Regions from separate parts of the Streptomyces umbrinus genome, predicted to be linked through region 1. Evidence: riboswitches for the same ligand, from Rfam matches in the RefSeq annotation. Region 1 holds a riboswitch; each other region holds the start of a gene.
The links. A riboswitch is a leader RNA that binds a small molecule or an ion and turns the genes downstream of it on or off. The one in region 1 is predicted to bind S-adenosylmethionine.

Region 1 (10,400 bases):
TGACCGTGTAGACGCCGCCCTGGTTGCCGACGGCGTACATCAGTCCGTTCTGTACGCGGAAGTCGATCCCGATGACCGAGGTGTCGCCGCTGAGCCCGTTGATGACCCTGAACCAGTTGAGCACGTCGGGTCTGTCGGTGGTGAAATACGCCATCAGCTTGCCGTCGGCCGAGATGCCGAACGCCGGCAGGCTGGGCGTCGCCGCGTGGCTGGTGCCCGGGGTCGCCACGACGAGTGCCGCCATGGCGGACGCGGCCGCGACCGCCGTGGCCAACTTCTTCCTGAGCCCTGCTTTCATCGCTTCTTCCCTCTCGGTCGGCGTGAGCTTGAGCGTGGAGGTGAGCACGAGCGTGTACTGAGGCATAGGCATTGCCGCCTGGTCCGCCAGGCCGGATCGTCAGGCGGCGACGGCAAGCTATGGGGCAGGACTGGACGTCCACTGGACGGTGGTTGAACGGCTGGACGGTTGAACGGCGGGGCTCCGCGGGTTCACGGCCCCGATGTGGTCGACGACGCGGTGGCTGTCACCCACGGCCCCAGGGCCCGGCGGGCGCGCTCGGCGCCTGCGTGCGCCCGTGCCAGTTGGTCGTGTTCACCGGTCACGGCCGCGACCGTCGCCGCGGTGGAGTGGTGGTCGAGCGCCTCGTCGTGACGGCCGCTGCCGTGCAGCGCCTCGGCCAGGCCGTTGAGCGCCGACGCCTCGCCGTAGCCCTCCCCGTTCTCACGGAACAGTTCGAGGGCTCGCCGCTGACAGGCGACGGCGGCCTGGAACTCGCCCTGTCCCAGCCGGATGTCGCCTAGGCCGGACAGCGCGTACGCCTCGCCGCCGTGGTGCCCCAACTGCCGGAAGAGCGTGAGGGCCTGCTCCTGGCATTCGGCCGCGGACTCCGAACGGCCCAGCCGCAGAAGGGCGTTGCCGAGATGGGAGAGGGTGCGGGCGCGGCCGATCCGGTCACCGGTCAGGTCGTGCAGGGCGAGGGCCTGCCGTTGGTGGTCGGCCGCCTGCTCGTACTCGCCCAGCCGCAGACACACATTGCCGAGGTTCGTGAGGGTGCGCGCCTGGCCCACCTGGTCGCCGGTCTCCCGGTAGAGGGCGAGGGCCTGTTGATGGTCGTGCGCCGCGTCGCGGAGACTGCCCAGCCGCCAGTGGACGTTGCCGAGGTTGGACAGGGTTCGCGCCCGCCCAGCGCGGTCGCCCGTCCGGAGGTGCAGTTCGAGGGCCCGTACGAGGTGGTCCTCGGCCGATCCCGCGTCGGCGAGCCGCCAGTGCACGACCCCGAGGTTGGTCAGTGCGTGGGCCTGTCCGCCCAGGTCACCGATCGTCTCGGCGGCCCGCAGGGCGTGGCGGTGGATCTCCAGCGCCTCGGTGTGGTGACCGGAGTCGAGGTGGCGGAACAGCAGAGCAGCCAGACGGACGGCGTGCCGGGGACTGCCGCGGTCCGCGGCCACCGCGCAGACGGCGGCCAGCGTCGGCCGCTCGGCGTCCAGCCAGGCCAGTGCCGCGGCCGCGTCGCCGACGGCGGGCGGGGCATGGACGGAGGGTGCGACCGCGGGCCTGTGGTGCCGCTCGGCCGGGTAGAGCGTGTCCATGGCTGCCGCGGCCGTGCCGAGGTAGTGGTCGAAGAGACGAACCAGCGCGGCCTGCCGTTCGGCCTCGGAGTCATGCGTTCGGGTCAGGCGGTACGCGTAGGCACGCAGCAGATCGTGGGTGCCGAACCGGCCCGGCCGGGCGGGCTCCAGGAGATGGGCCCGGGCCAGCAGGGCCAGTGTTGCGGCGGCCTGGGCGGGGCTCTCACCGGCACCCGCGCGCTCGTCGCCCGGTACGGCATCTGACGCGTGGGCCGACACCCGGCCTGGCATGTGGTCCGGCAGGTGGTCCGGCGCGTGGAGTGGCAGGCTGTCCGGCACCTGGTCCGACAAGGCGCCCGGCACGTGCTCGGGTCTCTCTTCCTGCGCTGCGCCCGGCACATGGGTCGGCCCCTCGCCCGGCACACAGGTCGGTGCTTCCCCCGGCGCTTCGCCGATCAGCGCCGCGACCGCATGGGCGTCCGCCTCCGGTCCCGGGTGCAGGCTCAGCAGGCGGAAGGTGCGGGCGGCCGGGGCGGGGAGCCGCTCGTAGGACCAGGAGAACACCGCCTCCACCGCCGCGCGCCGGTCGCCGCCCGCGTCCAGGAGGTCGAGCCGCCGCTGCTGGTCGGCCAGCTCCGCGACCAGGTCCGCCAGTCTCGACGACGGGTGGGCGACGGCGAGTTCGGCCGCGACCCGGAGCGCCAGCGGGAGACGTGCGCACTGTTCGGCCAGGGCGGCGGCCGACCCCGGCTCGGTGTCGACGCGCGCACCGACGAGCGTGCGCAGCAGGGCGAGGGCGTCGGGCGGCGGGAGCGGGCCCAGACCGATACGGCGGGCGCCGTGCAGGGCCACCAGTCCGGCGAGGCTGTCCCGGCTGGTGACCACGACCGCACAGGCCGGCGAGCCGGGAAGCAGCGGGCGGACCTGCTCCTCGGACAGGGCGTTGTCGAGGACCAGCAGCATCCGCCGGTCGGCCAGTTCGGTCCGGAACCGGCTCGCGCGGTCGTCGACGTCGAGCGGGATCGCGTCACCGGGCACTCCGAGGACGGTGAGAAACCGGGTGAGGGCGTCGCCGGGCGGCATGGGGCGGTCCGGGTCGTAGCCGCGCAGGTTGACGTAGAGCTGGCCGTCGGGGAACCGGTGCCGCGTGCGGTGCGCCCAGTGGACGGTCAGCGCGGTCTTTCCCACCCCGGCCGTGCCGGAGACGACCGTGACGGCCCCGGCCGTCGGACTGCCCGCCGCCGCGGCCAGCAGCCGGTCCAGCGCCGACAGTTCCGGGTCCCGGCCCGCGAAGTCGGGTACATCCGCGGGGAGTTGCGCGGGTAATCGGCGCGCCGAAGTCGGGTACGGGGGTACGTGGGCGGGCACCTGCGCGGGCAACTCGGCGGCGCCTGCCGTGCCAGGGCCGTCGGCGGTGTCGTGGGCGGGAGCGTGCCCGGCGTCGGGAGCGGAAGGCCGGGTGCGGCGGCGCAGCAGGGCGGCATAGGCCTCGGCCAGTGCTGGGCCGGGGTCTACGCCGAGTTCGTCGGCCAGCCGGCGCCGGCTCCGTCGGTAGACGGCGACCGCCTGATCACGTCGCCCGACGGCCTCGTACGCCCGGATGAGCCGGGCCTGGGCGTCCTCGTCCAGCGGCTGCGCGACCGCGGTCTCCTCCAGGACGGGCAGCGCGTCGGCGCTCCGGCCCGCCGCGATCATGGCCTCGCCGTACTGGGCGACCGCCCCACGGCGTTCCTCCGCCAGCGCGACGACCACCGGGTGTGCGGAGAGGAAGGGCAGGTCCGCGAGGGGCGGTTGCTGCCAGAGCCCGAGTGCGTCGGTCAGCAGTGCGGCGGCCCGCTCCTGGCCGCCGCGCCGCCCGTCCCGTCGTACGGTCACCGCCTCGGCGACCAGGTCCCTGAAGCGCAGCAGGTCGATGGCGTCGTACGGGACGCGCAGCGCGTAGCCGTCGCCGAGCCGGGGGAGCAGCGCACTGCGGGAGCGTGGTGGCCGGTCCGGCTCCAGCAGGTGGCGCAGATGCTTGATGTGGGTCTGGACGACGTTCGGCGCGGTCGCCGGCGGGCGCTCGCCCCACAGTGCGTCCGCGAGTCCGAAGAACGGCAGTTGCTGTCCACGGGACACGGCGAGCAGGGCGAGTACCGCGCGGCGCTGGGGCGAACCGAGGTCGAGGCGGGTGCCGTCCCGCCAGGCGCAGACCGGCCCGAGTACCTGAATGCGCATCCGCTCCCCGCCCCCAGTTTTACAACTCCCTCACTGTTCCCTTTCTCTATCCCCGTTACCGGCATATCCGGAAGGCGTATTCAGGCCCACTGCCGCACAGTTGTCACACCCGCCGGTGGGCCGGCGCTCAGGTTCTGCGCTCAGCGCTCGTCGGTGGAGAGGTCCGGGTGATCGCCGAGACGTCGTACGTACTCCTCGATGTGGCGGTACGGAGCGAGGGTGCCGGCCGCGTCGAAGTGGTCGAGGTGGGTGAGTGTCACCCAGAGGTCCCTGTCAGCGGTGCCGAGCTCGTCGCCCAACACGTAGGGCTGGCAGGCGAGTTGCCGGTCGAGCCGGTCCAGTGCGGACTCGCGTGCTCCGTCGGCGAGCAGGCCGGCCAGGTCGCGGAGGATGTCGGGCGTGTGGTTGCTGACGACGCGTCCGCTCCAGCGGTCGCACAGCGCGGGCGCGGTGAGCGGGCCGTCGTAGTGGTGCCAGGTCGCCTCGTAGGCGCCGCGCAGCGATGCGAAGCCATCGGGTGTCTCGGCGGGGAGCTTCAGGACCGTGGTGGTGAGCGCGCCCTTGAGGCCGAGCAGGTCGAGGACGACCGCCACGCGCCCCGAGTAGGGACAGGCCTCCGACAGATACAGCTGATAGCGGTGCGGCGCCGGGTAGAAGCCGCCCGCGAGACCGACGCCGATACGGCTGCGGAAGCGGTGCGGGCGGGCGGCCGGAACGGGGACGGACGTGCCACCGGCGGCCGTACCGCAGCCGGAGGAGTGGGCGGCGCTCGGGCGGGAGGCCGCCGTCGTGAAGGTGTCGGTGCTGCTGGAACCACGGGAAACTGTCTCGGGCATGACTCTCCAGGGGGAACGCGGAGGCCCTGGCCGCCTCGTGGGCGCCAGCGGCGGAACGGAGTGACTGCGCTGCCGTACAGGTCCGGATCGGTCGGACGCGTAGCGGATCAGTAAGCGCTGGAGACACGCGACAAATCGATGTGCAGGCGCCTCGTCAAGCCGTTCCTGGACAATTCCCACCGGTCCTGCCGTCGGGGCTCGCGAGACGCGAGACCACGCTTGCCCCGCCGCTCCGGCGGAACCCGGTCGTCACCCGGGGCACCCCGTCGCGGTGGAAGGGTTGCCTGCCAGCGGGCCGGGGCCGATGACCGCACGAACGGGGAGTCCCCGCACGACGGGCGCTGGCAATCGTGACCGTCTCCGTCAGTGTTGATGCGCTCAGCGTGACCGTCAAGACGGCGTCTCAGCAGCTGGGCATCCGGCCGCCTCACCACAAGACCGGCTTCGCACCTCGTGATGAGAAGCGTCCTGACAGGAACGCCCGGTGGCCGAAGGAACAGGAACTCCCGCCAGCCGTGGCAACAGGAACTCTTGGTAGCCGGAAGAAAAGGCACAGCCGTACTGTTGTGCTCGTTGACGACGAGGCGGTGCCCGATCGAGGGCCCGCGAACACGAGGTCGGCCGGACCCCAGGTCCGCCGGGCCGGAAGGGCGGAGGTGACGCACGTGCCGGCGCGAACCGTGTCCCGCCGCAGCGCCCCGAAGGCCGCCCCGCTCCATCGCGTACGCCTCTACTCCCGGCCGCACATCGACCTGCTGCGCGTTGCCGGCGCGCTCTGTTGCTCCTGACCCGAATCCCACGCGGCCGCGTCCTCCGGTGAGGGCCGGCTTTCTCGTACGGTCGATCAGGAAGGCACACCTCTCGTGTCCTCAGCACCTTCTGCCCTGCCCTCCTCCGCGCATCTGCACCTCGCCGTGGCGCTCGACGGCGCCGGCTGGCATCCCTCCGCCTGGCGCGAACCGGTGGCCCGGCCCCGGGAACTGTTCACCGCCGGTTACTGGGCCGACCTCGTCGCCGAGGCCGAGCGCGGTCTCCTCGACTTCGTGACCTTCGAGGACGGCCTCGGACTGCAGTCGTCGCACTTCATCGAGCCGGACGGGCGGACCGACCAGGTCCGCGGCCGGCTCGACGCCGTTCTCGTCGCCGCCCGGGTCGCCCCGTTGACCCGCCACATAGGTCTGGTGCCGACCGTGGTGGCCACGCACACGGAGCCGTTCCACATCTCCAAGGCCATCGCCACCCTCGACTATGTGAGTTCCGGCCGGGCGGGCTTGAGGGTGCAGTTGACGGCACGCCAGAACGAGGCGGCGCACTTCGGCCGCCGAACGCTGCCCCGCCTGGACGCCTACGACAGCCCGGCCACCCAGGACGTGGTGACCGAACTCTTCGACGAGACGGCCGACTACGTCGAGGTCGTACGCAGACTCTGGGACAGCTGGGAGGACGACGCCGAGATCCGGGACGTGACCACCGGCCGCTTCGTCGACCGCGACAAGCTCCACTACATCGACTTCGAGGGCCCGCGCTTCAGCGTCAAGGGCCCCTCCATCACCCCGCGTCCGCCCCAGGGCCAGCCCGTCGTCAGCGCCCTCGCCCACCAGACCGTCCCGTACCGGCTGGTGGCCCGCGCCACCGACATCGGCTACGTCACCCCGCACGACACCGACCACGCCCGGGCGATCGTCGCCGAGATCCGCGCCGAGCAGGCCCTCGCGGGCCGCGCCGACCAACCTCTGCACGTCTTCGGGGACCTGGTGGTCTTCCTCGACGACGATCCGGCCGCCGCGGCCGCCCGAAGGGACCGTCTCGACGCCCTCGCGGGAGAGCCGTTCACCAGCGACGCCCGCGTCTTCACCGGCACACCCGCCCAACTCGCCGACCTGCTCCAGGAGCTGTGGTCGGCCGGGCTGAGCGGCTTCCGGCTGCGCCCCGCCGTCCTCGGCCACGACCTGCCCGCCATCACCCAGGGACTGGTCCCCGAACTCCAGCGCCGGGGTGCCTTCCGCCGCGCCTACGAGGCCGACACCCTGCGCGGACTGCTCGGGCTCACCCGCCCGCCCAACCGCTACGCCACCGGCGCTGCTGCCGCCAACGCCAACGCCGCTGCCAACGCCACCGCCTGAGCCGGACGGAGACCGCAGGACCATGAGCAAGCCGCTGAAGCAGATCCACCTGGCCGCCCACTTCCCCGGCGTCAACAACACCACCGTCTGGAGCGCCCCGGAGGCCGGCAGCCACATCGAGTTCAGCTCCTTCGCGCACTTCGCACGGACCGCCGAACGCGCCAAGTTCGACTTCCTGTTCCTCGCCGAAGGGCTGCGACTGCGCGAACAGGGCGGAAAGATCTACGACTTGGACGTCGTCGGCCGCCCCGACACCTTCACCGTCCTCACCGCGCTCGCCGCCGTCACCCAGCACCTCGGCCTGACCGGCACCATCAACTCCACCTTCAACGAGCCCTATGAAGTAGCTCGGCAGTTCGCCAGCCTCGACCACCTCTCGGACGGGCGCGCCGCCTGGAACGTCGTCACCTCCTGGGACGCCTTCACCGGCGAGAACTTCCGGCGCGGCGGCTTCCTCCCGCAGGACGAGCGCTACTCCCGGGCCAAGGAGTTCCTGGCCACCGCGAACGAACTCTTCGACTCCTGGCACGGCGACGAGATCATCGCCGACCAGGACACCGGCACCTTCCTGCGCGACGCGAAGGCCGGCGCCTTCGTCCACCAGGGCCGGCACTTCGACATCGAGGGGCAGTTCAACGTCCCGCGCTCCCCACAGGGCCGCCCGGTGATCTTCCAGGCCGGCGACTCCGAGGAGGGCCGGGAGTTCGCCGCCGCAGGCGCCGACGCGATCTTCAGCCGGTACGCCACCCTCAAGGACGGCCAGGCGTTCTACACGGACGTCAAGGGACGCCTGGCCCGCTACGGCCGTACGCCCGACCAGTTGCTGATCCTGCCCGCGGCGACCTTCGTCCTCGGCGACACCGACGCCGAGGCGGAGGAGCTGGCCCGCGAGGTGCGCCGGCAGCAGGTCAGCGGGGCGACCGCCATCAAGCACCTGGAATTCGTCTGGAACCGCGACCTGTCCGCGTACGACCCCGACGGCCCGCTGCCCGACATCGACCCCGACCTCGGCGAGCACACCGTCGCGCGCGGCCGGGCCCAGGTCCGGATGTACCGCGACCCGCTGGCCACCGCCCGGGAGTGGCGGGAGCGAGCGGCCGCCAACAACTGGTCCATCCGCGACCTGGTCATCGAGACCGGCAACCGCCAGGCCTTCGTCGGCTCCCCGGCCACGGTCGCGGCCACCATCGACGACTTCGTCCAGGCCGACGCGAGCGACGGCTTCATCCTCGTCCCGCACATCACCCCCGGCGGCCTCGACGCCTTCGCCGACACGGTGGTCCCGCTGCTCCAGGAGCGCGGTGTGTTCCGTACGGAGTACGAGGGCACGACCCTGCGCGACCACCTGGGCCTGGCCCATCCCGATTCCCGTACCAGTGCCGATGCCGATGTCGACGCCGCCGACGACATCGGTGAGCGAGGTGAGCGGGTGGCTTCGTGAACGTACGGGCGGTCACTCCGATCGTGTAAGCACGAGACCACAGAGTGAGGGTCGAAACCGGTCACCTGGCTTGATACGGATGCCGAAGGGGACGATTCTTGTACACATGGTGACATTGCCGCGCGACGGAGGACCGGCGGCCACGGCCGGTGACGCCATGGCGGTGGTCGACGCGAGCGGCAATGTCACGGGCTGGAGCGAGGGCGCGCGGCTGCTGACGGGGTACACGGCCGAGGACGTGACCGGGCGCCCGGCGTCGGAGCTGGTGGCGGGGGAGCCCGCGGCGGCCCGGCGGGCTCTGCTGACACACGGCGACACTGTCGTGACCGTGCGCCACAAGGACGGGCGGCGGCTGGAGCTGGCGCTGCGAATGTGCCCGCTGCAGGGCGGGAAAGGGTGCCAGGGTCCCGGGTTCGTCGTCACCGCGACTCCGGACCCGGGCGAGCGGACCCTGGGCGAGCTGGCCTTCAAGCAGGCGTCGATGTCCATGTCGATCTTCGACACCGGGCAGCGCTACCTGCGGATGAACGACTTCGCGTGCCAGGTCATGGGACAGCCCGAGACGGCGTTCCGGCACCGGTACTTCCCCGACACCGTGGAGAACGCCGAGCACAGCCGCGGCTTCCTGCGCCATCTGGAGATCGTCGCCGAGACCGGGCAGCCGGTCCACTACGAGAGCTGGACCCGCGCGCCGTCCGGCCGTCGCATGCACGCCTGGAGCTTCGAGATGTGGCCGGTGCGGGACCGGACCGGAGAGCTGCTGGGCACCGCGCTGGCCGGGTTCGACAGCAGTGAGCAGTACTGGGCACGACAGCGGCTGGCCCTGCTGAACGAGGCCGCCGGCTCCATCGGCACCAAGCTCGACGTGATCCAGACCGCCCGTGAACTCGCCGAACTGGCCGTGCCCCGGCTCGCCGACTTCGCCGGCGTCGACCTGCTGGACTCGGTGCTCCAGGGCGAGGAACCCGAAACGGGGCCGGTGGAGGGCGGCGTGGAGCTGCGCAGGGTGGCCCACCACTCCGACACCCCCGGTGTGCCGGAGGCGGCCATCGACCTGGGTGCCGCCGACATCTACCCGGCCTTCTCCCCGCCCGCCCGCGCCCTGGCCACCGGCGAGCCGGTGCTCACCCGGAGCGGCGACAGCGGCCTCGACACCTGGTTCGCCGAGCACGACGCCCGCTCCGCCAAGCTGCGGGAGGGCGAGGACCACGAGCTGTCGCTGATGGCCGTCCCGCTGGTGGCACGCGGCACGACACTGGGCGTGGCCGTCTTCGTACGGATCCTCACCCCCGAGCATCCCGACGCCTTCGACCCGGACGATGTGTCGCTGGCCGAGGAACTGTCCAGCCGGGCGGCCGTCTGCGTCGACAACGCCCGCCGCTACAGCAAGGAGCGCACCACCGCGCTGGCCCTGCAGCGCAGCCTGCTGCCCCAGGTGATGGCGGTGCAGGCTGCCGTCGAGTTCGCCTCCCGCTACCTTCCGGCGCTGTCGCAGGCGGGAGTGGGCGGCGACTGGTTCGACGTGATCCCGCTGTCCGGGACCAGGGTGGCGCTGGTCGTCGGGGACGTCGTCGGACACGGCCTGCACGCCTCCGTCACCATGGGCCGGCTCCGTACGGCGGTCTGGACCCTCGCCGATGTCGACCTGCCGCCGGACGAGCTGCTCACACACCTGGACGACCTGGTCGGCCACCTCGCGGCCGACGAGAGCGCGATGATCGGCGAGATCGGCGCCACCTGCCTGTACGCGGTGTACGACCCGGTGTCCCGCCGCTGCACCGTCGCCTCCGCCGGCCACCCGCCGCCCGTCGTGCTGCTCCCGGACGGGACGGTGAAGGTCGTCGAGGTCGCCGCGGGACCGATGCTCGGCGTCGGCGGCCTGCCGTTCGAGGCCACCGAGCTGGACGTGCCCGAAGGTGCCGTACTCGCCCTCTACACCGACGGTCTCGTCGAGGCCCGCGATGTCGACGTGGACGTGGGCACCGCCGCCCTCTGCACCGCCCTGGCCGCCCCGGCCCGGAATCTGGAGGACACCTGCGACAACGTCCTCAAGGCCCTGCTCCCGCAGCGCCCGGCCGACGACGTGGCGCTGCTCCTGGCCCGTACCCGTGCCCTGGACGCCGACCAGGTGGCCGTCTGGGACCTGGAGTCCGATCCGGCGCTGGTCGCCACGGCCCGGCAGTACGCCACCGAGCAGCTGACCCGCTGGGGGCT
Region 2 (10,400 bases), 6.6 Mb from region 1:
CTCACGCTGGATCTGCGTACGCGGCGGGCTCGGGCGGGCGAGCGGGTGGTTGACCTGACGGCCCGTGAGTTCGTGTTGCTGGAGCTGTTTCTGCGGCATCCCGGGCAGGTTCTGTCGCGTGAGCAGATCCTGTCGCATGTGTGGGGGTACGACTTCGATCCCGGGTCCAACATCGTTGATGTGTACGTGCGTTCGCTTCGGAAGAAGCTTGGGGCTGAGCGGGTGGAGACTGTGCGAGGTATGGGGTATCGGCTCCCCGTGTGAGTGTTCCGCTGGGTCGGTTGTCTGATGGCTGCGGGTGCGTTGTGGCTGATCGCGCGGTTCCCCGCGCCCCTTACGGGGCTCGTGTGAAGGTTCCCTCATGTGGGGCTCATTGGAGGCTCACCGCCCCGCTGAACTCTGAATGTCGTGAGTCTGAATCTTCGGCAAGCCGCCGCCCTCTGTGTGGCCCTGAGCCTCTGTGCCCTGCTGATCGTGCCCGGGAACTTTCCGGGGCTCGGTGGTGACGCGCGGCTGACGCTGGCCGTGTTCGCGCTGGCGACCTGTGCGTGGATCGGTACGCCCATCGACGACACGTACATCGCCCTGGGCGCGGGACTCGCGCTCACGGTGACCGGTGTGATCAGCAGCGAGACGCTCTTCGGCACGCTCGGGGACTCGACGGTCTGGCTGCTGATCTGCGCCTTCGTGCTGGCGGCCGCGGTGGCCCGGACGGGGCTCGCGGGGCGGGCGGCGGCCTTCCTGGTGGGCGGGGCGCGATGGGGGTCCCCCCGCTCGAGCGAAGCCGAGAGTGGGGGAGTCAGGCAGTTGGTGCATCTGACGACGGCCGCGCTGGTGGTGACGGCCTTCGCGGTGCCCGCGACCTCCGGACGGGCCGCGCTCGCGCTGCCGGTGTTCCTCGCGCTCGCCAAGGTGCTGGCCGACCGGAAGCGACTGGTCGTGATGCTGGCGCTGCTCTTTCCGACCGTGATCCTGCTGTCGGCGGTGGCGACCCTGATCGGTGCGGGTGCGCATCTGATCACGGTGTCGGTGCTGTGGGAGACGACCGGGGACCGTATCGACTTCACTCAGTGGCTGCTGCTCGGACTGCCGTTGGCCGTGGCGTCCTCCCATCTGGCCGCCGAGACCGTGCTGTTGACGACGACTCGGCGCGCGGACCGCCGAACTCCCGTACGGATCACGGCCGATGACATCCAGCAGCACAGCGAGCAGCCTGTCACCGGCCCCTGGTCGCCCGCCGAGTCGCGCTGCGCGCTGCTGCTCGCCACGGTGGTCGCGCTGTGGTGCAGCGAGCCCCTCCACCAGGTGTCCCCCGCGGTCGTCGCCCTGATCGGCGCGGTCGTCGCGGCCTCGCCCGCTCTCGGGACCGTGGGCCTGAAGGACGCTCTGAAGACCGTTCCCTGGTCGCTGCTCCTCTTCATGGCCGCGACGATGGCGATGGGCGTCGCGCTCGCGGACTCGGGGGCGGCGGGATGGCTGGTGTCCGGGCTGCCGGCCGGCGTGGACCCGTGGCTGTTCCTCGCGCTCGTCGTCGCGGTGAGCACGGCCGCCCATCTGGTCCTCCAGTCCCGCTCCGCCCGCTCCTCCGTCCTCGTGCCGCTGGTGGTCGCGGCGGCGGTGGGCGCGGGGGTCAATCCGGTCGCGGCCGCGCTGGCGTCCACCGCCGCGGCGGGCTTCTGCCACACGCTCCCGGCCTCGGCCAAGCCGGTCACGCTCTTCGCCGAGATACCCGGCACACCGACGTACACCCCGCGTGACCTGCTGCGCCTGTCCGCGGTCCTGGCCCCTCTGACGGCGACGCTCGTCCTGCTCTTCGCCCTCACCGTGTGGCCCCTGCTCGGCGTCCCGGTCCTGAAGCCCTGAAGCCCCACGCCGTCCTAGCCGCAAAGCCCTCAAGGAGCCCCTCATGCTGACCCGTTTCGCCGTCGCCCCCAGTGGCTTCAAGGAGTCCCTGTCCGCCCAGGCCGCCGCCGACGCCATCGCGGCGGGCGTACGCCGTGTCGTACCGGACGCCGAGGTCGACCTGATCCCCCTGGTGGACGGCGGCGAGGGGACGGCCCGGGCCCTGGCCTCGGCGACCGGGGGCCGGCTGGTCGCCCTGCCCGCCACCGGCCCGCTCGGCGAGCCCGTGGGCACCCACTTCGCGCTGCTCGGCACCGGATCCCGCACCGGATCCGGCCTCGGCTCCGCCGACACGGCCGTCGTGGAGATGGCCGCGGTGGCCGGCCTCTCCCTCGTCCCGCACGGCCTGCGCGATCCGGGCGCCACCACCACGTACGGCGTCGGCGAGCTGATCCGTGCCGCCCTCGACACGGGCGTACGCCGCATCCTCGTCGGCTGCGGCGACTCGGGTACGTCGGACGGGGGCGCCGGAGCCCTGCAGGCGCTCGGCGCCCGCCTCCTCGACGAGGACGGCTTCGCACTCCCCCAAGGCGGCCGGGAGTTGATCCGCCTGCACCACATCGACCCGAAGGGCCTCGACCCCCGCCTCGCCCACACGGAACTGCTGGTCGCCTGCAACCCGTACAACGTGCTGTGCGGCGAGCGCGGCGTCGCCCGCGTCTTCGGTCCGCAGAAGGGCGCGACCCCCGCGCAGGTCGAGGAGCTGTCCGCTGGCCTGGAGAACTGGGCGTACGTCCTCACCCGGGACCTCCCGGTCACCTGCGACCTGTACGGCGGCCCCGGTACGGGTGCCTCCGGCGGCCTGGGCGCGGGCCTCGCCGCGCTCGGCGCCCGCCTCCTCCCCCGCTTCGAGGTGCTCCTCGACCATCTCGACCTGGACGCCCGCCTCGCCCGCGCCGACCTGGTCCTCACCGCCGAGGGCGCCCTGGACCACCAGACCCCGCGCGGCAAGGTCCCGGCCGAGGTGGCCCGCCGCGCCAAACTGAACGGACGCCCGGTCCTCGCCCTGGCGGGCACCCTCGGCGAGGGCGCCCACACCGTCCCGGGCGTGGACGCCTTCACCGGCATCCTCCCCGCCCCGATGGCCCTCGCCGAAGCCCTCGTACGAGCCTCCGAACTCCTCACCGACGCGACCGAGCGCGCCCTGCGGATGATCCTGCTGGGGGCGGGGCTGCCACGAGGGGCGGGTGTGTGACCGCACGCGGCAGATGCACGGGGATCTCCCGGGTCACACCGCCGGGACGCAACGCCCTTCCACCGTGCGGTAGTTCCACTTCGCGCCGTCGCTCACGAGTTCCTTGACGGCTCGGACGAACCGCTCGACGTGCTCGTCGGGCGTGCCCGCGCCGAAGCTCACGCGGATCGCGTTGAGGGACTTCTCGCCGGGTGCCGCCTCGGGGGCACCGCACTCGCCCTGGGTCTGCGGGTCGGTGCCGAGGAGGGTGCGGACGAGCGGGTGCGCGCAGAACAGTCCGTCCCGCACCCCGATGCCGTATTCGGCGGAGAGCGCGGCGGCGAAGTGCGAGCTGTTCCAGCCCTCGACGACGAAGGAGATGACGCCGACGCGGGGCGCGTCGTCGCCGAAGAGGGAGAGGACGCGCACCTCGGGCACTTCGGCGAGACCGGTCCGGACGGTGTCGATCAGGTGCTGCTCCCTGGCGACCAGCGTGTCGAAGCCGGCCTCGGTGAGGGCCTTGCAGGCGGAGGCGATGGAGTAGGCGCCGATGACGTTGGGCGACCCGGCCTCGTGCCGTGCGGCGCTCTCGTGCCACTCGACGTCCACGCCGCCGTCCACCCGCCGTGAGACCTTCCGCGAGGCGCCCCCGCCCGCGAGGTACGGCTCGGCCGCGGTCAGCCAGTCGGCGCGTCCGGCGAGGACTCCCGACCCGAAGGGCGCGTACAGCTTGTGACCGGAGAAAGCGACCCAGTCGACGTCCAACTCCCGTACGGACACGGGGTGGTGGGGTGCGAGTTGGGCGGCGTCGAGCACGATCCGGGCGCCGTGTGCGTGGGCGGCGGCGGCCAGTTCCCGTACGGGCCACAGCTCGCCGGTGACGTTCGAGGCGCCCGTCACGCACACGAGCGCCGGCCCGTGGGGGTCCCGCTCGGCGAGCGCCCGCTCCAGCGTCGCGACGGCCTCGCCCGGGGTGCGCGGGGCGTTGAGGTAGGTGACGCGGGCGTCCCGCCACGGGAGCAGGGACGCGTGGTGCTCGGTCTCGAAGACGAAGACCTGGCAGTCGGCGGGGAGTGCGGCGGCGAGGAGGTTGAGCGAGTCGGTGGTGGACCGGGTGAAGACGACCTGGTCGCCGTCGCGGCAGTCGAGGAACTCCTCGACGGTCCTGCGGGCGTTCTCGAACAGGTCGGTGGACAGCTGGGAGAGGTACCCGGCCCCGCGGTGCACGCTCCCGTAGTACGGGGCGTACGCGGCCACGTCGTCCCACACCCGCTGGAGGGCCGGGGCGCTGGCGGCGTAGTCGAGCGCGGCGTAGGTGACCTCGCCACCGGTGACGAGCGGGACGGTGACGTCCCGCCCCAGAACGGGCAGGGACCCGGAGGTGTCACGGCAGACGCTCTGGTCGGCAGCAGTGGAGACAGCGGTGGAAACAGACATGGCGAACTCCTGTGAGGCAGGCGGGAACACCACGCGAGCGGGTACGGCTCGAGCGTGGGTGAAGGTGAAAAGGGGTGTGCGGAGGCGGGGCTCTACGCCCTATCGCATTCGCTTGCTCACAGAAGGCTCCCTCGGACGACCAGGACCCCTGGTGATGCGAGGGGTCCGCGCTTGCCGTAGACCTCACTGCCTACGGCCTGGTCTTCACCCGGGGCACCCCGCCACGGACGGAGGGTTGCCGGACAGTCGGCCGGGGCCTGATGACTGTCGCTCATGACCTGCCTGCATCTTGCCACACGATGATCCGACCGCAACCCCACTGTCCGCATCGCGGGACAGCGCGCCCCTTCTTGGGGGCGCGGGGAACTGCGCAATCTTTTGGCGGGGGTTCGGGGGCGGAGCCCCTGAGTAAGTGACGGGAATGGGTAGGGGCGGCGGGGGCGAAAAAAGCCCCCGCCCCCCGACACCAGCCGCAGCCGGGGCCTACGCGTTGGTCGCCGCCACCCACCGCTCCAGCGTGGCCTTCGCCGCCCCGGAGTCGATCGCCGCCGCCGCCTTCGCCATCCCCGCCCGGAGCTGGTCCGCGAGCGGCCCGTCCCCCGGCGACAGAGCCACCAGCGCAGCCGCCGAATTCAGCAGCACAGCGTCCCGCACAGGCCCGGTCTCCCCGTTCAGCAGCCGCAGGGCCACATCCGCGTTGTACGAGGCGTCAGCCCCCCGCAACGCCTCCACGGGCACCAGCTCGATCCCCACGTCACGCGGATCGAACGACTCCTCGCGCACCTTGCCGTCCCGCACGACCCACACCCGCGACGTGGCCGTCGTGGCCAGCTCGTCCAGCCCGTCGTCCCCGCGGAAGACGAGCGAGGAGTTGCCGCGCTCGGCGAACACCCCGGCCATGATCGGCGCCATCCGGGGATCGGCGCACCCGACGGCCTGCGCCTTCACCTTCGCCGGATTGGTCAGCGGGCCGAGCGCGTTGAAGACCGTACGGATCCCCAACTGCCCGCGCGCGGCACCCGCATGACGCATCGCGGGGTGGAACTTGGCCGCGAAGCAGAAGGTGATCCCGGCCGTCTCGGCGATCTGGGCCACGCGGTGCGTCGGCAGCTCCAGATTGACGCCGAGCTTCTCCAGCACGTCGGACGCCCCGGAGGCCGAGGAGGCCGCCCGGTTGCCGTGCTTGACGACCTTGGCGCCCGTACCGGCGATGACGATGGCCGACATGGTGGAGATGTTGACGGTCTTCGCCCCGTCGCCGCCCGTACCGACGATGTCGACGGTCTCCCCCGGCACCTCGATCACGTTCGCGTGCTCGTACATCGCCCGGACGAACCCGACGATCTCCTCGACGGTCTCGCCCTTGGCCCGCAGGGCCACCACGAACCCGGCGATCTGCGCGTCGGTCGCCTCGCCCCGCATGATCAGGTCCATCGCCCAGGCGGTGTCGGCGGCGCTCAGGTCACGTCCGTCCAGCAGGCCGTTCAGCAGGGCGGGCCAGGAACGGACCGCCGCGGTGTCGCCTCCGGCGGGGGTCACAGCGCTCATATGCCGCTCCTGGGTCGTCCGTCCCGCGTTGGGGACGCCTGTGGGATGTGAGATCTCGCCCGTAGCTCATGGCTCGTACGGGAACAGGTCCACCCTATCCAGCCCCGGGGACGGCAAAGAGCCCCGTCCGGGCAATGGACGGGGCTCCTGCCGTGGCGAACAGGTCGAAGATCAGTGGTGGCCGTGGCCGCTCGTGATCTCCTTGTACTCCTCGGCGGTGGGCTTCGGGATCTGGTTGTCCTCGCCGAAGTACGCGTTGCTGAGCTTGGCGCGCAGCTTCTGCGGGCCCTTCACCTTGCGCTCGACACCGTTCTCGTCGACCGCCGGGCCGATCGCGGCCGGCTCGTACTGCTCGTGCGCCGTGAGGGTGTGCAGAGCCTCCTGGCTGAGGGGCTCGTGGACCTCGATGAACTCACCGTGCGGCAGGCGCTTGATGATGCCCGACTCGCGGCCGTGCAGCACCTTGTCCTTGTCGCGGCGCTGGAGGCCGAGACAGATCCGCTTGGTGACGACGAACGCGACGACCGGTCCGACGAAGAACCCGACCCGGACGAACCAGGTGACCGAGTTGATCGACAGATGGAAGTGGGTCGCGACGATGTCGTTGCCACCGCCGATCAGCATGATCATGTACGCGGTCACCCAGGCGACACCGAAGGCCGTACGGGTCGGCGCGTTGCGCGGCCGGTCCAGGATGTGGTGCTCGCTCTTGTCCCCGGTGATCCAGGACTCGATGAACGGGTAGAGCGCCAGGATGCCGAGGAAGAGACCGAAGAGCACCAGTGGGATGAACACACCCAGGACGAGCGTGTGACCCCAGAGGTTGATCTCCCAGCCTGGCATCGCGCGGATCAGACCCTCGGCGAAGCCCATGTACCAGTCCGGCTGGGCGCCCGTGGACACCTGGTCGGGCCGGTACGGTCCCAGCACCCAGATCGGGTTGATGGACGCGACCGCGGACAGCATCGCGATGAAACCGAAGACCAGGAAGAAGAAGCCCCCGGCCTTGGCCATGTAGACCGGCAGCAGCGGCATGCCGACGACGTTCTTGTTGGTCTTTCCGGGACCCGCGAACTGCGTGTGCTTGTGGTAGAAGACCAGGATCAGGTGGCCGACCACGAGCCCCAGCATGATGCCGGGCAGCAGCAGGATGTGGATCGAGTAGAACCGCGAGACGAAGTCGCCGCCCGGGAACTCCCCGCCGAACAGGAACATCGAGATGTACGTTCCGACGATCGGCGTGGCGAGGATCGCGCCCTGGGTGAAGCGGACGCCGGTGCCGGAGAGCAGGTCGTCCGGGAGCGAGTAGCCGGTGAACCCGGTGAACATGCCGAGGACGAACAGCAGGAAGCCGAACATCCAGTTGATCTCACGCGGCTTGCGGAACGCGCCGGTGAAGAACACGCGCATCATGTGCACGAACATGCCGGCCAGGAAGACGATGGCCGCCCAGTGGTGGATCTGCCGGATGAGCAGACCGCCGCGGACGTCGAAGCTGATGTCCAGCGTGGAGGCGAAGGCCTCCGACATCAGCTGCCCCTGCAGCGGAACGTAGCTTCCGTGGTACTCGATCTCGTTCATCGAGGGGTGGAAGAACAGCGTCAGATACACACCCGTGAGGATGATGATGATGAAGCTGTAGAGGCAGATCTCGCCCAGCATGAAGGACCAGTGGTCCGGGAAGATCTTGCGCATGTTGGCCTTGGCCAGGGAGTAGATCCCCAGCCGGCCGTCGGCCCAGTCGGCGATCTTCTCGCCGGCCGGCGCCTTCTCGCGCGAGCGCGAGTCGGAAGTGGTCGTAGTGCTCATCCGCGCTCCCAGAATGCAGGACCGACGGGCTCGTCGAAGTCGCCGAGCGCCTCGAGGTACCCCTCGTCGTTCACACCGATCTGCAGCTGCGGCAGGGCGTGACCGGCCGGGCCGAAGATAACTCGGGCACCGTCGGCGAGGTCGAAGGTGGACTGGTGGCACGGGCAGAGGACGTGGTGGGTCTGCTGCTCGTACAGGGAGATCGGGCAACCGACATGGGTGCAGATCTTCGAGTACGCCACGATGCCCTCGTGGGACCACTCGAGCTCACGCTTGTCCTTGATGTCGTCCGGCTGCAGCCGGACGATCATCAGGGCCGCCTTGGCGATCTCGGTCTGGAAGTCGTGGTCGTGCTCCTCCAGGCCCTCGGGCTTGGCGAAGGTGAGCGAGCCCACGGCGACGTCGGAGGGACGCAGCGGCTCGTTCGTGTTCATGTTGACGAGCTGCAGTCCCTTGCGCCACAAGGTGTGCCGCAGCTTGTCCTCCGGCAGCGGACCGAGGTCGCGCAGCAGGACGATGCCGGACAGCGGGAACAGCGTCAGCGCGCCGAACATCGTGTTGCGGATCAGCTTGCGGCGGCCGAGCGCGGACTCCTTGGCGCCCTGCTTGAAGTCGGCCAGCACCTTGGCCTTGACCTCGGGCTCCGCCGCGATGGCGTGGCGCTCGTCGGTCATCTCCTCGTCGGACATCAGGGTGCGGGCCCAGTGGACCGCGCCCGCGCCGATGCAGAACAGCGCCAGACCGAGCGTCATGCCCAGGGCGAAGTTCAGTCCGCTGATGTGACCGAGCGGGAAGATGTAGACGATCTTGTCGGCGGGAATCGTCACGAACGACGCGATGAAGCCGACCGTGGCCAGCATCGACAGCGTGAACAGGAAGGCGACCGTGCGCTCGGAGCGCTTGGCGGCCCGCTCGTCGATGTCCTGGATCCGGTGCTCGTGCGGCGGCAGACCGGGGTCCGCGAACGGGTGTTTCTCGTCCGCGACACTCACGGCGCCGTGCGCGTGCTCGTCGTCGGCCCGCTCGGCGGGCAGGTTCTCTTCTGGGGTCTCTTGGCTACTCATGACTTCTTGGCCTTTGCGGTCCGGGCGGCGACCCACACGGCGACGGCGATCAGACCGCCGAGACCGAAGATCCAGCCGAAGAGGCCTTCACTGACCGGCCCGAGGCCGCCCAGCTCCAGACCACCGGGGCTCTCCGAGTCGTTGCTGTTGACCGCGTCGAGGTACGCGATGATGTCCTGCTTGTTCTTCTCCGTCAGCGTGGTGTCGGGGAAGGACGGCATGTTCTGCGGGCCTGTCTGCATGGCCTCGTAGATGTGCTTCGGGTCGACATCCTCCAGCGTCGGGGCGTACTTGCCGTTCGTCAGCGCGCCGCCCTTGCCGGTGAAGTTGTGGCACTGGGCGCAGTTGGTACGGAAGAGCTCACCGCCCTTGGCGATGTCCGCGCCCTCGGGGTTGTACTGCGCCTCGGTGGGCACCGTCGGACCGGCACCCAGCGAGGCGACGAACGCCGCGAGCTGGTCGATCTCGGCCTGCGAGTAGATGACCTTCTTCTTCGGTACCTGCGCGCCGGGCTGCTGGGCCGGCATGCGGCCGGTGCCGACCTGGAAGTCGACGGCCGCGGCGCCCACACCGACGAGACTCGGACCGTCAGTGGTGCCCTGACCGCCGGTGCCGTGGCAGCTGGCGCAGCCGACGGCGTAGAGCTTCTTGCCCTCGTCGATTGCTAGGGACTGGGCGGTTGTACCGGCCTGCGCCTCGTCCGCGGGCGCGAACGCGGTATACAGCCCCCCGGTGCATGCCAGCGCGAGGAGTAGGACGACGAGCGCCGCCAGCGGATGGCGTCGTCGTGCGGAGAGCTTTTTCACGGATTACCCCGGTGTCAGGATCTTCTGCGTCGATGCTTCTGGAATGTGCTCGGGAACGGGCCCGGCTACTTGATCATGTAGATCGTGGCGAAGAGGCCGATCCAGACGACATCGACGAAGTGCCAGTAGTAGGACACGACGATGGCGGCGGTCGCCTGCTCGTGCGTGAACCTGCGGGCGGCGTAGGTGCGCCCGAGGACAAGCAGGAAGGCGATGAGACCACCCGTCACGTGCAGGCCGTGGAAGCCGGTGGTCAGGTAGAACACCGAGCCGTACGGGTCGGAGGAGAGCGAGAGGCCCGCTTCCTTGACCAGTTCGGTGTACTCGAGGACCTGACCGCCGATGAAGATCGCACCCATGATGAAGGTGACGATGAACCACATCCGGAGCTTCTTCACGTCCCCGCGCTCAGCGGCGAACACGCCGAGCTGGCAGGTGAGGGAGGAGAGCACCAGGATCGTGGTGTTCGTGGCCGAGAACGGGAAGTTGAGATGTTCCGCCATCTCCTTCCAGTGAGTCGGCCCGGTCACCGATCGCAGGGTGAAGTACATCGCGAAGAGGGCCGCGAAGAACATCAGCTCGGAACTCAGCCAGATGATGGTTCCGACGCTGGTGAGGTTCGGCCGATTGACCGACGGGTGCGCGTGCCCGGTTTCTACT
Region 3 (10,400 bases), 3.7 Mb from region 1:
TCGCCTGGGAGAGCACGGCCGACGGCTCGACGCTCAACCAGGTGTACGCGAGCAGCTGGTCGCCGACCGGCGCCGCGCGCTACCAGGACGTCCAGGTCAGCACGATCAACTCCGGTGCGGCCGGGTCCAACCGTCGGCCCGACGCGGCGATCGACGACGCCGGGAACATGGTCGTCGCCTGGGAGGAGGACGCGGACGGCAACGGCGGCATCAACATCGGGGTGGCGAAGCTGAACACCTCGGGCGGCTTCGCCGTGGCCCGCAAGGTGGCCAACTCGCTCACGGACGGGCAGCAGACCAGGCCCGCGGTGGCGTCGGCCGGTGACGGCCGGTTCGTCGTGGCGTGGACGGACGAGTACACCACCGGCTCCGGCACGCTGGTGCGGCCCCAGCGGATCCAGCACCGCGTCTTCTCGGCGGCCGGCGCCGCCGCGGCGGCCGACCGGCGGACCACCGAGGACGCCACCGAAACCGGCCCCTACGTCGACGGCAAGCGGCCGATCTCCGACCAGGCCGACGCCGATGTGGCGGTCGCCGACGACGGCAGCTTCGTCGTGGCGTGGAAGGAGGCCTTCGACGTGTTCGTCGGCAACCCCGCGACCCTGCACGCCGGTCAGGACGACGTCTGGGCCCGCGGCTTCAACGCGGACGGGACCGCGACCGACCGGCTCGTTCCCACCCGGATGAACGTGGTGACCGGCGGGGGCCAGGGCGGCCCGGCCGTGGCCCTGGCCGCGAACGGCCGTCTGGCGCTGACGTACTCGGACGACTACGACGGCAACGGCCACAACGAGATGCGCCTGCGGGACGCGTTCAAGAACGCCTGATCACGGCCCCGTCGGCGGAACGCCGGCGGAAACGCCCGAGGGCGGCACCCCTGGAATGGGATGCCGCCCTCGTTCGCGTAATGCGAAGTACTGCGTAATGCGAACTGCGAAGTACTGCGAACTGCGATGAACTACCGAGCCTTGGCTGCTTGCGCAGGGGCTCAGAAGTCCATGTCACCGCCCGGCATGCCGCCACCGGCGCCGGCGCCGGCACTGGCCTTCTCCGGCTTGTCGGCGATGACGGCCTCGGTGGTGAGGAACAGCGCGGCGATGGACGCGGCGTTCTGCAGGGCAGAGCGCGTGACCTTCGCCGGGTCGATGATGCCTTCGGCGATCATGTCGACGTACTCACCGGTCGCGGCGTTGAGGCCGTGGCCGACGGGAAGGTTGCGCACCTTCTCGACGATGACGCCACCCTCGAGGCCACCGTTGACGGCGATCTGCTTGAGCGGGGCCTCCAGGGCGAGCTTCACGGCGTTGGCGCCGGTCGCCTCGTCACCCTCCAGGTCCAGCTTCTCGAAGACCGAGGAGGCCTGGAGCAGGGCCACGCCACCACCGGCGACGATGCCCTCCTCGACGGCCGCCTTCGCGTTGCGAACGGCGTCCTCGATGCGGTGCTTGCGCTCCTTGAGCTCGACCTCGGTGGCGGCACCGGCCTTGATGACGGCCACGCCGCCGGCCAGCTTCGCCAGGCGCTCCTGGAGCTTCTCGCGGTCGTAGTCCGAGTCGGAGTTCTCGATCTCGGCACGGATCTGGTTGACGCGACCGGCAACCTGGTCCGCCGAACCCGAGCCGTCCACGATCGTCGTCTCGTCCTTGGTGATGACGATCTTGCGAGCGCGGCCGAGCAGCTCAAGGCCCGTGTTCTCGAGCTTGAGGCCGACCTCCTCGGAGATGACCTCGCCGCCCGTGAGGATGGCGATGTCGTTCAGCATCGCCTTACGGCGGTCACCGAAGCCCGGGGCCTTGACGGCAACGGACTTGAAGGTGCCACGGATCTTGTTGACGACCAGGGTCGACAGGGCCTCGCCCTCGACGTCCTCGGCGATGATCAGCAGCGGCTTGCCCGACTGCATGACCTTCTCCAGGAGCGGGAGCAGGTCCTTGACGTTGGCGATCTTCGAGTTCGCGATCAGGATGTAGGGGTCGTCGAGGACGGCCTCCATACGCTCCATGTCGGTGGCGAAGTACGCCGAGATGTAGCCCTTGTCGAAGCGCATACCCTCGGTGAGCTCGAGCTCCAGACCGAAGGTCTGGGACTCCTCGACCGTGATGACGCCTTCCTTGCCGACCTTGTCCATCGCCTCGGCGATGAGCTCGCCGATCTGGGTGTCGGCGGCGGAGATGGAGGCCGTGGAAGCGATCTGCTCCTTGGTCTCGACATCCTTGGCCTGCTCAAGGAGGGCACCGGAGACGGCCTCGACGGCCTTCTCGATACCGCGCTTGAGAGCCATCGGGTTGGCGCCGGCGGCTACGTTGCGAAGGCCCTCGCGGACCAGCGCCTGCGCCAGAACGGTCGCGGTGGTCGTACCGTCACCGGCGACGTCGTCCGTCTTCTTGGCGACTTCCTTGACCAGCTCAGCGCCGATCTTCTCGTACGGGTCCTCGAGCTCGATCTCCTTGGCGATGGAAACACCATCGTTGGTGATCGTGGGGGCGCCCCACTTCTTCTCGAGGACGACGTTGCGACCCTTGGGACCAAGGGTGACCTTGACGGCGTCGGCGAGCTGGTTCATCCCGCGCTCGAGACCGCGCCGTGCCTCCTCGTCGAACGCGATGATCTTGGCCATGTGAAGTGGTCCTCCCGGACTGGGGTGGAATCTCCAGGACCGCGCCCGCGCCCGCGACGGACGGCCTGCCGACCTCGTGGTTCCTTGCCCCACCCGGCCTGCGGGCCTCACCGACCCGGTCCTCGTTATCACTCTCACCTTCAGAGTGCTAACGCCAATGATTAGCACTCGACCCATGCGAGTGCAAGCGGCTCACGATGATCCGCAGGTGGGAGCAGGTGGGAAGAGAGCGCACGGACGGGGCGCGAGCATGCCGAAGGGCCCGCACCCGGTGGGGTACGAGCCCTTCGGAAGAAGAACGTCGCTGCAGTAAGTCGGCGCGTGCTTCAGCCGGTCGCCAGTCGGACCATGTCCGCCTGCGGCCCCTTCTGGCCTTGCGAGATCTCAAAATCGACCCGCTGACCCTCTTCCAGGGTGCGGTAGCCGTCCATCTGAATCGCGCTGTAGTGGACGAAAACATCCGCACCACCGTCGACCGCGATGAAGCCGTACCCCTTCTCCGCGTTGAACCATTTGACGGTGCCCTGAGCCATGCCTAACTCCCCTATTACTGGCCCTTGCACAGACCCGCACTTCGCGGATCCGGGTCAGACCTCACCCCCCAACGGTTGGGGGTGTGCGCCGGAACGCGTCGACCGCGGCTGAATGTATCCGTCCAACTGCCGTCTGCAACAGGTCAATCCGACGAGAATTCCGGGCACGACCGATCGGGAATATGTGAAGAATTCACGAAGATTCAGGGCAAGTCGGGCCCCATGAATGCCATAAAAGGCTCAAAAAGGCGGGGCACTTTGGCTACTTCTTGTCGGGCTTCGGGCGGGATCTCAATGCGCCCGGCGTGCGGATCGAAGCAGGTTCCCCAACTGTACCGCGCTCAACCATACAGAATTGCCCCTTCCGCTTCTCTCACGGAGGGGGCAATTCGATGAACTCTCGGTGACGGCCGTTACCGAAGGTAATGATCAGCCCTCGGCACGGCTCCCGACGGTCAGCCGCCGGCGACGGCGGGAATGATCGACACCCCGGCCCCGTCCGGCGTCGCCGTCTCCAGCCCCTGCTCGAAGCGGACGTCGTCGTCGTTCACGTACACGTTGACGAACCGGCGCAGCTGCCCCTGGTCGTCCAGGACCCGGGCGGCGATCCCGGCATGGTTCTTCTCCAGGTCGGCGATGACCGCACCAAGAGTCCCACCCTCAGCAGAAACCTCGGCCTTGCCGCCCGTGTAGGTGCGCAGGATGGTGGGGATACGAACGTTGACGCTCATGGGGTTAGACCTCCGTCGGAGTGGGTGGCCCGTTCAGGGGCGCGGGGAACTGCGCAGTCTTTGTCTTTAGGGGCTCGGGGAACCGCGCAGTCTTCAGGGGCGCGGGCAACTGCGCGACCAGCCCCCACGCGCCCGCAGGATGAAACGACTAGCCGAGCCCAGCCTCACGGAAGGAATCCAGGTTCGGCCGGATCGTCGCGGTCAGCCCCGTGTCGGAAGCAACCGCGTCCAAGGTCTTCAGACCATCCCCGGTGTTGAGCACAACAGTGGTCAGACTCGGATCCAGCAGACCGTTCTCGATCAGCTTCTTCGCCACGCCCACCGTCACACCACCGGCGGTCTCCGCAAAGATCCCCTCGGTCCGCGCCAGCAACTTGATCGCGTCGACCACCTGCTCGTCGTTCACGTCCTCCACGGCCCCACCCGTACGCCGGGCGATATCGAGAACGTAAGGACCGTCCGCCGGGTTACCGATCGCGAGCGACTTCGCGATCGTGTTCGGCTTCTGCGGCCGTACGACGTCGTGCCCGGCCTTGTACGCCACGGACACCGGCGAGCAGCCCTCGGCCTGTGCACCGAAGATCTTGTACGGCTTGTCCTCGACGAGCCCGAGCTTGATCAGCTCCTGCAGGCCCTTGTCGATCTTCGTGAGCTGCGAGCCCGAGGCGATGGGCACGACGAGCTGGTCGGGCAGTTGCCAGCCGAGCTGCTCACAGATCTCGTACGCCAGGGTCTTGGAGCCCTCCGCGTAGTACGGCCGCAGGTTGACGTTGACGAAGCCCCAGCCCTCGCCGGCCGGGTCGCCGATCAGCTCGGAGCAGAAGCGGTTCACGTCGTCGTAGTTGCCCTCGATGCCGACGAGCTCGCCGCCGTAGACCGCGGCCATGACGACCTTGCCCTGCTCCAGGTCGTGCGGGATGAACACGCAGGACCGGAAGCCGGCGCGCGCGGCGGCGGCGCCCACCGCACCGGCGAGGTTGCCGGTGGAGGAGCAGGAGAGGGTGGTGAAGCCGAAGGCACGCGCGGCCTCCAGCGCCTGGGCGACGACACGGTCCTTGAAGGAGTGCGTCGGGTTGCCGGAGTCGTCCTTCACGAAGAGCTTGCCGGCGTCGACACCCAGTTCGCGCGCGAGGTTGTCGGCCTGGACGAGCTTGGTCCAGCCGGGGTTGATGTTCGGCTTGTCGGCCACGTCCGCGGGGACGGGCAGCAGCGGCGCGTACCGCCAGATGTTCGCGGGGCCCGCCTCGATCCGCTTGCGGAGCTCCTCGGTGTCATAGGCCGAGAAGTCGTACGCGATCTCCAGCGGGCCGAAACACTCCTCGCAGGCGAAGACCGGACCGAGCGGGACGCGGTGGCCGCATTCACGGCAGGAAAGCGCGGCGGCCGGTCCGAGGTCGACGGAGTTCGCGACGGGGGCGGAGTTCGTGGTGCTTGCAACTGTCTGCGCAGCCATGGAGGCGAGGCCCTTTCTCCTCATCTTCCTCACGACGCACTTCGCCGTGAGACGGATTTGGCACCTTCCCTAGCCGGGAGCCTCGCTGCGCTGATCGACAATGATCAGGACGAGACCGGCTGGAGGGTTGCCGGGGCTTCAACGGGCCGTATCCCTCTGCCCCTCTGGATGAGCGGTATTCAGTTGTGGTTCTGGCTCTGGTTTTGGTTGTGCACGCAACGACCCCCGACATGCGATGGTCATCAGCGTTGTTCAAGACTGTAACCGAAGGCCTGGATGGTGGAGAGAGCCGTCCGAACCGCGAGATGACAGTGACGCAACCCACACTGCAGGCCGCGGCGGGCACACGCATCCCAATGAACGCAAGGGAGAGCCGCACGTGCTGGAAGACGTCGAGCGCTGGCTGAGCACGCGCTCCTGGTCCGTCGAGGACCGCCCGCTCAAGAAACTCATCGCCGCGAAGCGTGCCACCGGCTCCACGGTGAGTGTCGTACTGCCCGCGCTCAACGAGGAGGAGACCGTCGGCGAGATCGTCGCGATCATCCGCCGTGAGCTGATGACCAGGAAGGTGCCGCTCGTCGACGAGATCGTGGTGATCGACTCGGGTTCGACGGACCGCACCTCCGAGGTCGCCGCCGAGGCGGGCGCCCGTGTCGTGCACCGGGACGAGATCCTGCCCCGGCTGCCGGCCGTCCCCGGCAAGGGCGAGGTGCTGTGGCGCTCGCTCCTCGTCACCCGCGGGGACATCGTGGCCTTCGTAGACGCGGACCTGAAGGAGTTCTCGGCGGACTTCGTCTCCGGGATCGTCGGCCCGCTCCTCACCGAACCGGGCGTCGACCTCGTCAAGGCGATGTACGACCGCCCGCTGGGCTCCGCCGCAGGTCAGGGAGGTCGGGTCACCGAACTCATGGCCCGCCCGCTCCTGAACATGCACTGGCCGCAACTGGCCGGCTTCGTCCAGCCGCTGGGCGGGGAGTACGCGGCCCGCCGCTCCCTCCTCGAACAGCTCCCGTTCCCCGTCGGATACGGCGTCGAGCTGGGCATGCTGGTCGACGCGCTGCACCTGGTGGGCCTGGACGCCCTGGCCCAGGTCGACGTCGGCGTCCGCAAACACCGCCACCAGGACGGCCAGGCCCTGGGCCGCATGTCCGCCGCGATCTACCGCACCGCCCAGCTCCGCCTGGCCCGCGGCCACATGATCCGCCCCTCCCTCACCCAGTTCGAGCGAGGCGAAAACGGCTTCGAGCCCCGCACGTACTCGGTGGACATGGAGGAACGGCCGCCGATGGCGGAGATCGAGGAGTACGTGGAACGCAAGGCGGCGTAGCGCTCCGCGGGGTGCGCCGTTGTTGTCTGCGGCGCCGCGGGGGCTGGGCGCGCCCACGATGGGGGTCCCCCCACTCGAGCGAAGCCGAGAGTGGGGGAGGAGCCGCACATGTCACCGCCCCGCGCCCCTTGAAAGCCAAAAGACTGCGCAGTTCCCCGCGCCCCCAGGTTTTTAGGGGCGCGGGGAACTGCGCAGTCCAGCCCCCACCCGGCGGTCAGGCGACCCACAACCTCGCCCCCACGCCGGGTGGGAACGTTTGAGCGTTTACACCGGGGGCTAGATTTCGAGTCATGGTCTCCACCCGCGGCACCCACAACATCCTGGTCGCCTCCAACCGCGGCCCGATCTCGTACACCCAGGACAAGACCGGGGCGCTCACCGCCAAGCGCGGCGGAGGCGGCCTCGTCTCCGGCCTCTCCGCGATCGGCCCGGACGCAGGCGCCCTGTGGGTGTGCTCGGCCCTCGGCGACGGCGACCGCGAGGCCGTACGACGCGGCGTGGGCGAAGACGGCGTACGGATGCTGGACATCGACGCCGACACCCACGCCGCCGCGTACAACGACATCGCCAACTCCGTGCTGTGGTTCGTCAACCACCTGCTCTACCAGACACCGCTTGAGCCGGTCTTCGACAAGGAGTTCCGGCGCCAGTGGGCGGCGTACGAGACGTACAACCACGCCTTCGCCGAGGCGCTGGCCGAGGAGGCGGCGGAGGGCGCGGCCGTCCTCGTACAGGACTACCACCTGGTTCTCGTCCCGCGGATGCTCCGTGAACTCCGCCCCGACCTGCGGATCGGGCACTTCTCGCACACGCCGTGGGCTCCGCCGGAGTACTTCCGGCTGCTGCCGGACGACATCGCGGCGAAGGTGCTCGGCGGGATCCTCGGCGCTGACCGGGCCGCGTTCCTCACCCAGCGGTGGGCGGACGCGTTCACGGACTGCTGTCACGCCGTCCTGGGTCCCGGGATCCCCTCCGGTACGCGGATCGGGGTGCACGGCCTCGGAGCGGACGCGGACTTCCTGCGCGAGCGCTCGCACCGGCCGGACGTGGACGAGCGGCTGGCGGTACTGCGCGAGCAGATCGGCACGGCTCCCGACGGCAGCGCCCGTAAGGCGATCGTGCGGGTCGACCGGACCGAGCTGTCCAAGAACATCGTGCGCGGACTGCTGGCGTTCCGGGAGCTGCTGGAGGAGCGGCCGGAGTGGCGCGAGCGGGTGGTACACGTGGCGTTCGCGTACCCGTCGCGGCAGGACCTCGCGGTCTACCGCGACTACACGGCCGAGGTGCAGCGGGTCGCGGACGAGATCAACTCCCAGTACGGGACGCCCGGTTGGACCCCGGTCCTGCTGAACCTCAAGGACGACTTCGCCCGTTCCCTGGCCTCCTACCGGCTGGCGGACGTGGCCCTCGTCAACCCCATCCGGGACGGCATGAACCTCGTCGCCAAGGAGGTGCCGGTCGTGTCGGACGACGGGTGCGTGCTGGTGCTTTCGCGGGAGGCGGGGGCGTACGAGGAGTTGGGCGAGGATGCGGTTGTGGTGAACCCGTATGACGTTTCGGGCACGGCCCGGGCCTTGCACGAGGCGTTGACGATGCCGGTGGGTGAGCGGGCCGAGAGGACGAAGCGGTTGGCTGTGGCCGCGACCGCTTTGCCTCCGGCGCAGTGGTTTCTGGACCAGCTGAACGCGCTGGAGGCGTAGCTCGTCGGCGCGGGGTTGTTTGGACCGTGCGGGTGCGTGGGGGCTGGTCGCGCAGTTCCCCGCGCCCCTAAAAGCTTATGAGGCCAGCTCAGTCGCCAGTGCTGCCAGTAGGCGGACTACCCCTTCCGGGCCGTCCACCACCAGGTCTGCTCGGTCGGAGAGTTCCGTGACCTCGTTACTGCCGCTGCAGACGAGGAGGCCGGGGACGCCGTCGGAGCGGAGTTTTTCGACGGCGGCGAAGGCGGGCAGGTCGCCCAGGTCGTCGCCGCAGTACATGACCGACTCGGCTCCGACGTCGCGTACGTACTCGCCGAGGGCGACGCCCTTGTCCATGCCCGGCGGGCGCAGTTCCAGCACCATTCTTCCCGGTTCGACGATCAGGCCATGGCGGGTGGCGAGCTCGGCGAGGGGTTCGCGGAGGGCCTCGAAGGCGGCCTGGGGGTCCTGCGCGCGGCGCGTGTGGACCGCGACGGCCCTGCCCTTCTCCTCGATCCACGTGCCCTGCCAGGCGCCGATGGAGTCGAGGAAGCCGGGGAGTTCGGCGCGGGCCTCGGCGACGCCGGGGTGGGGGGCGGGGGCCTGGACCGTGCCGGTGACGGCGTCCCAGCGTTCCGCCCCGTAGTGGCCGAGCACGACGAGATGCTCCAGGCCGGGGACTCCGGCGAAGCCGCCGTGGCGTACGGCCACGCCGGCCGGCCTTCCGGTGACGACGGCGACGGAGGCGACCCTCGGGGCGAGGGCTGCCAGGGCGGGTACTGCGTCCGGGTGGGCGCGGGCCTGTTCGGGGTCCGGGACGATCGGGGCGAGGGTGCCGTCGAAGTCGAAGGCGAGGACTGCCCTGTCGGGCCGCGCGATGATGGCTTCGAGGCCGTCTCGGCCCGCCGGGGTCACGGGGGTCGGCATCGACGATGACTCGGGGTGACTGGCCATGCTGCGACCCTATCCGCGGCCGCGAAGTCTTTCGCCCCCGCCGCCCCTACCCATTCCCGTCACTTACTCGGGGGCCAGCCCCCGAACCCCCGCTCCTCAAACGCCGGAGAGGCTGAAATACCCAGGGGCGCGGCGAACTGCGAAGGATGGGACGGGCAGGGGCGGCGGGGGCGAGGAAAGCCCTCAGCCCTCCCTCTCGTCCCGGCGCACATCCCTCACGCGCCGCAACCGGTTGACCGTGACGGGGTCGTGGGCCAGGGCCCGGGGCGCGTCCAGGAGGGCGTTCAGGAGCTGGTAGTAGCGGACCGGGGCCAGCCCCAGTTCCTCCCGTATCGCCCGCTCCTTGGCCCCCGGAGTCGCCCACCCCCGCCGCTCCAGCGCAAGAACGGCAAGCTCCTGGGGTGTCAGCTCCGCGTCTTCCATGCCCAGCACGCTAGCGGAGCCCGGCAAAGGCGCCCCGACAGGGGCGCGGGGAACTGCGCGACCAGCCCCCACGGACCCGCACCCGACCAACAACCAGCCAGACCAGCCAGACCGACCAGCGGAGCTAAGACGCGTTCTCCTCCGCCGCAGCAGCCCGCTGCAGCTGTCCCAGGATCGCCGCCGGGCTGCCCTTCGGGCCCACCGCCTTGCCTATCTGCTGCTTGATGTCCGCGCTCACGGACGCCCACGACGTCTTGGCCACGGGATACAACTCGGCATTGGGCAACTCGTCGAGGAAACCGACAAGATCCGCGTCGGACTTGTCCGCGGACATCGCCTCGGACGCCGACGTGGTCACCGGCAGCAGGTCGTACTCGTGCGAGAACTTGAGCACGTTCTTCTCGCTGTAGACGTAGTCGAGGAAGTTCCCGACCTGCTCGGCATGCCCGGGCTGCCTGAACGCCATCATCCAGTCGGCGACGCCCATCGTCGCCTTGGACCGCCCGTTGATCCCGGGCATCGGCACCATGCCGAACTTCACGCCCTTCGCCGCGGCGGCCTGCATCAGCGTGGGATGGCCGTTCAGCATCCCGACCTCACCGCGAGTGAACGCCGCAAAGGCCTCCGCACGGTTGAGATTCGCGGGCGCGACGGGTCCGGTGAGCCCCTTCTCGACCAGTTTCTCC

Region 2: linked by a shared signal. The riboswitch ahead of QF035_RS37420 (aminotransferase class V-fold PLP-dependent enzyme) and the one ahead of QF035_RS08925 (glutathione S-transferase C-terminal domain-containing protein) in region 1 are both predicted to bind S-adenosylmethionine.
Region 3: linked by a shared signal. The riboswitch ahead of thrC (threonine synthase) and the one ahead of QF035_RS08925 (glutathione S-transferase C-terminal domain-containing protein) in region 1 are both predicted to bind S-adenosylmethionine.

The regions. Positions count from the first base shown of each region.
Region 1 is NZ_JAUSZI010000002.1:1,843,814-1,854,213, reverse strand. It holds gene QF035_RS08935 (DUF4394 domain-containing protein) at 1-298, opposite strand, end outside; gene QF035_RS08930 (AfsR/SARP family transcriptional regulator) at 490-3,786, opposite strand; gene QF035_RS08925 (glutathione S-transferase C-terminal domain-containing protein) at 3,927-4,622, opposite strand; SAM riboswitch class IV at 4,833-4,978, opposite strand; gene QF035_RS08920 (putative leader peptide) at 5,288-5,410, shown strand; gene QF035_RS08915 (LLM class flavin-dependent oxidoreductase) at 5,486-6,745, shown strand; gene QF035_RS08910 (NtaA/DmoA family FMN-dependent monooxygenase) at 6,768-8,186, shown strand; gene QF035_RS08905 (ATP-binding SpoIIE family protein phosphatase) at 8,293-10,400, shown strand, end outside.
Region 2 is NZ_JAUSZI010000002.1:8,470,802-8,481,201, reverse strand. It holds gene QF035_RS37435 (response regulator transcription factor) at 1-264, shown strand, start outside; gene QF035_RS37430 (SLC13 family permease) at 409-1,863, shown strand; gene QF035_RS37425 (glycerate kinase family protein) at 1,907-3,097, shown strand; gene QF035_RS37420 (aminotransferase class V-fold PLP-dependent enzyme) at 3,131-4,513, opposite strand; SAM riboswitch class IV at 4,676-4,792, opposite strand; gene trpD (anthranilate phosphoribosyltransferase) at 4,997-6,061, opposite strand; gene qcrB (cytochrome bc1 complex cytochrome b subunit) at 6,233-7,870, opposite strand; gene qcrA (cytochrome bc1 complex Rieske iron-sulfur subunit) at 7,867-8,934, opposite strand; gene qcrC (cytochrome bc1 complex diheme cytochrome c subunit) at 8,931-9,740, opposite strand; gene ctaE (aa3-type cytochrome oxidase subunit III) at 9,806-10,400, opposite strand, start outside.
Region 3 is NZ_JAUSZI010000002.1:5,568,034-5,578,433, forward strand. It holds gene QF035_RS24230 (phospholipase D-like domain-containing protein) at 1-827, shown strand, start outside; gene groL (chaperonin GroEL) at 989-2,617, opposite strand; gene QF035_RS24240 (cold-shock protein) at 2,944-3,150, opposite strand; gene QF035_RS24245 (MoaD/ThiS family protein) at 3,606-3,881, opposite strand; gene thrC (threonine synthase) at 4,030-5,334, opposite strand; SAM riboswitch class I at 5,352-5,509, opposite strand; gene QF035_RS24255 (glucosyl-3-phosphoglycerate synthase) at 5,714-6,661, shown strand; gene QF035_RS24260 (alpha,alpha-trehalose-phosphate synthase (UDP-forming)) at 6,952-8,361, shown strand; gene otsB (trehalose-phosphatase) at 8,437-9,291, opposite strand; gene QF035_RS24270 (DUF3263 domain-containing protein) at 9,475-9,714, opposite strand; gene QF035_RS24275 (ABC transporter substrate-binding protein) at 9,839-10,400, opposite strand, start outside.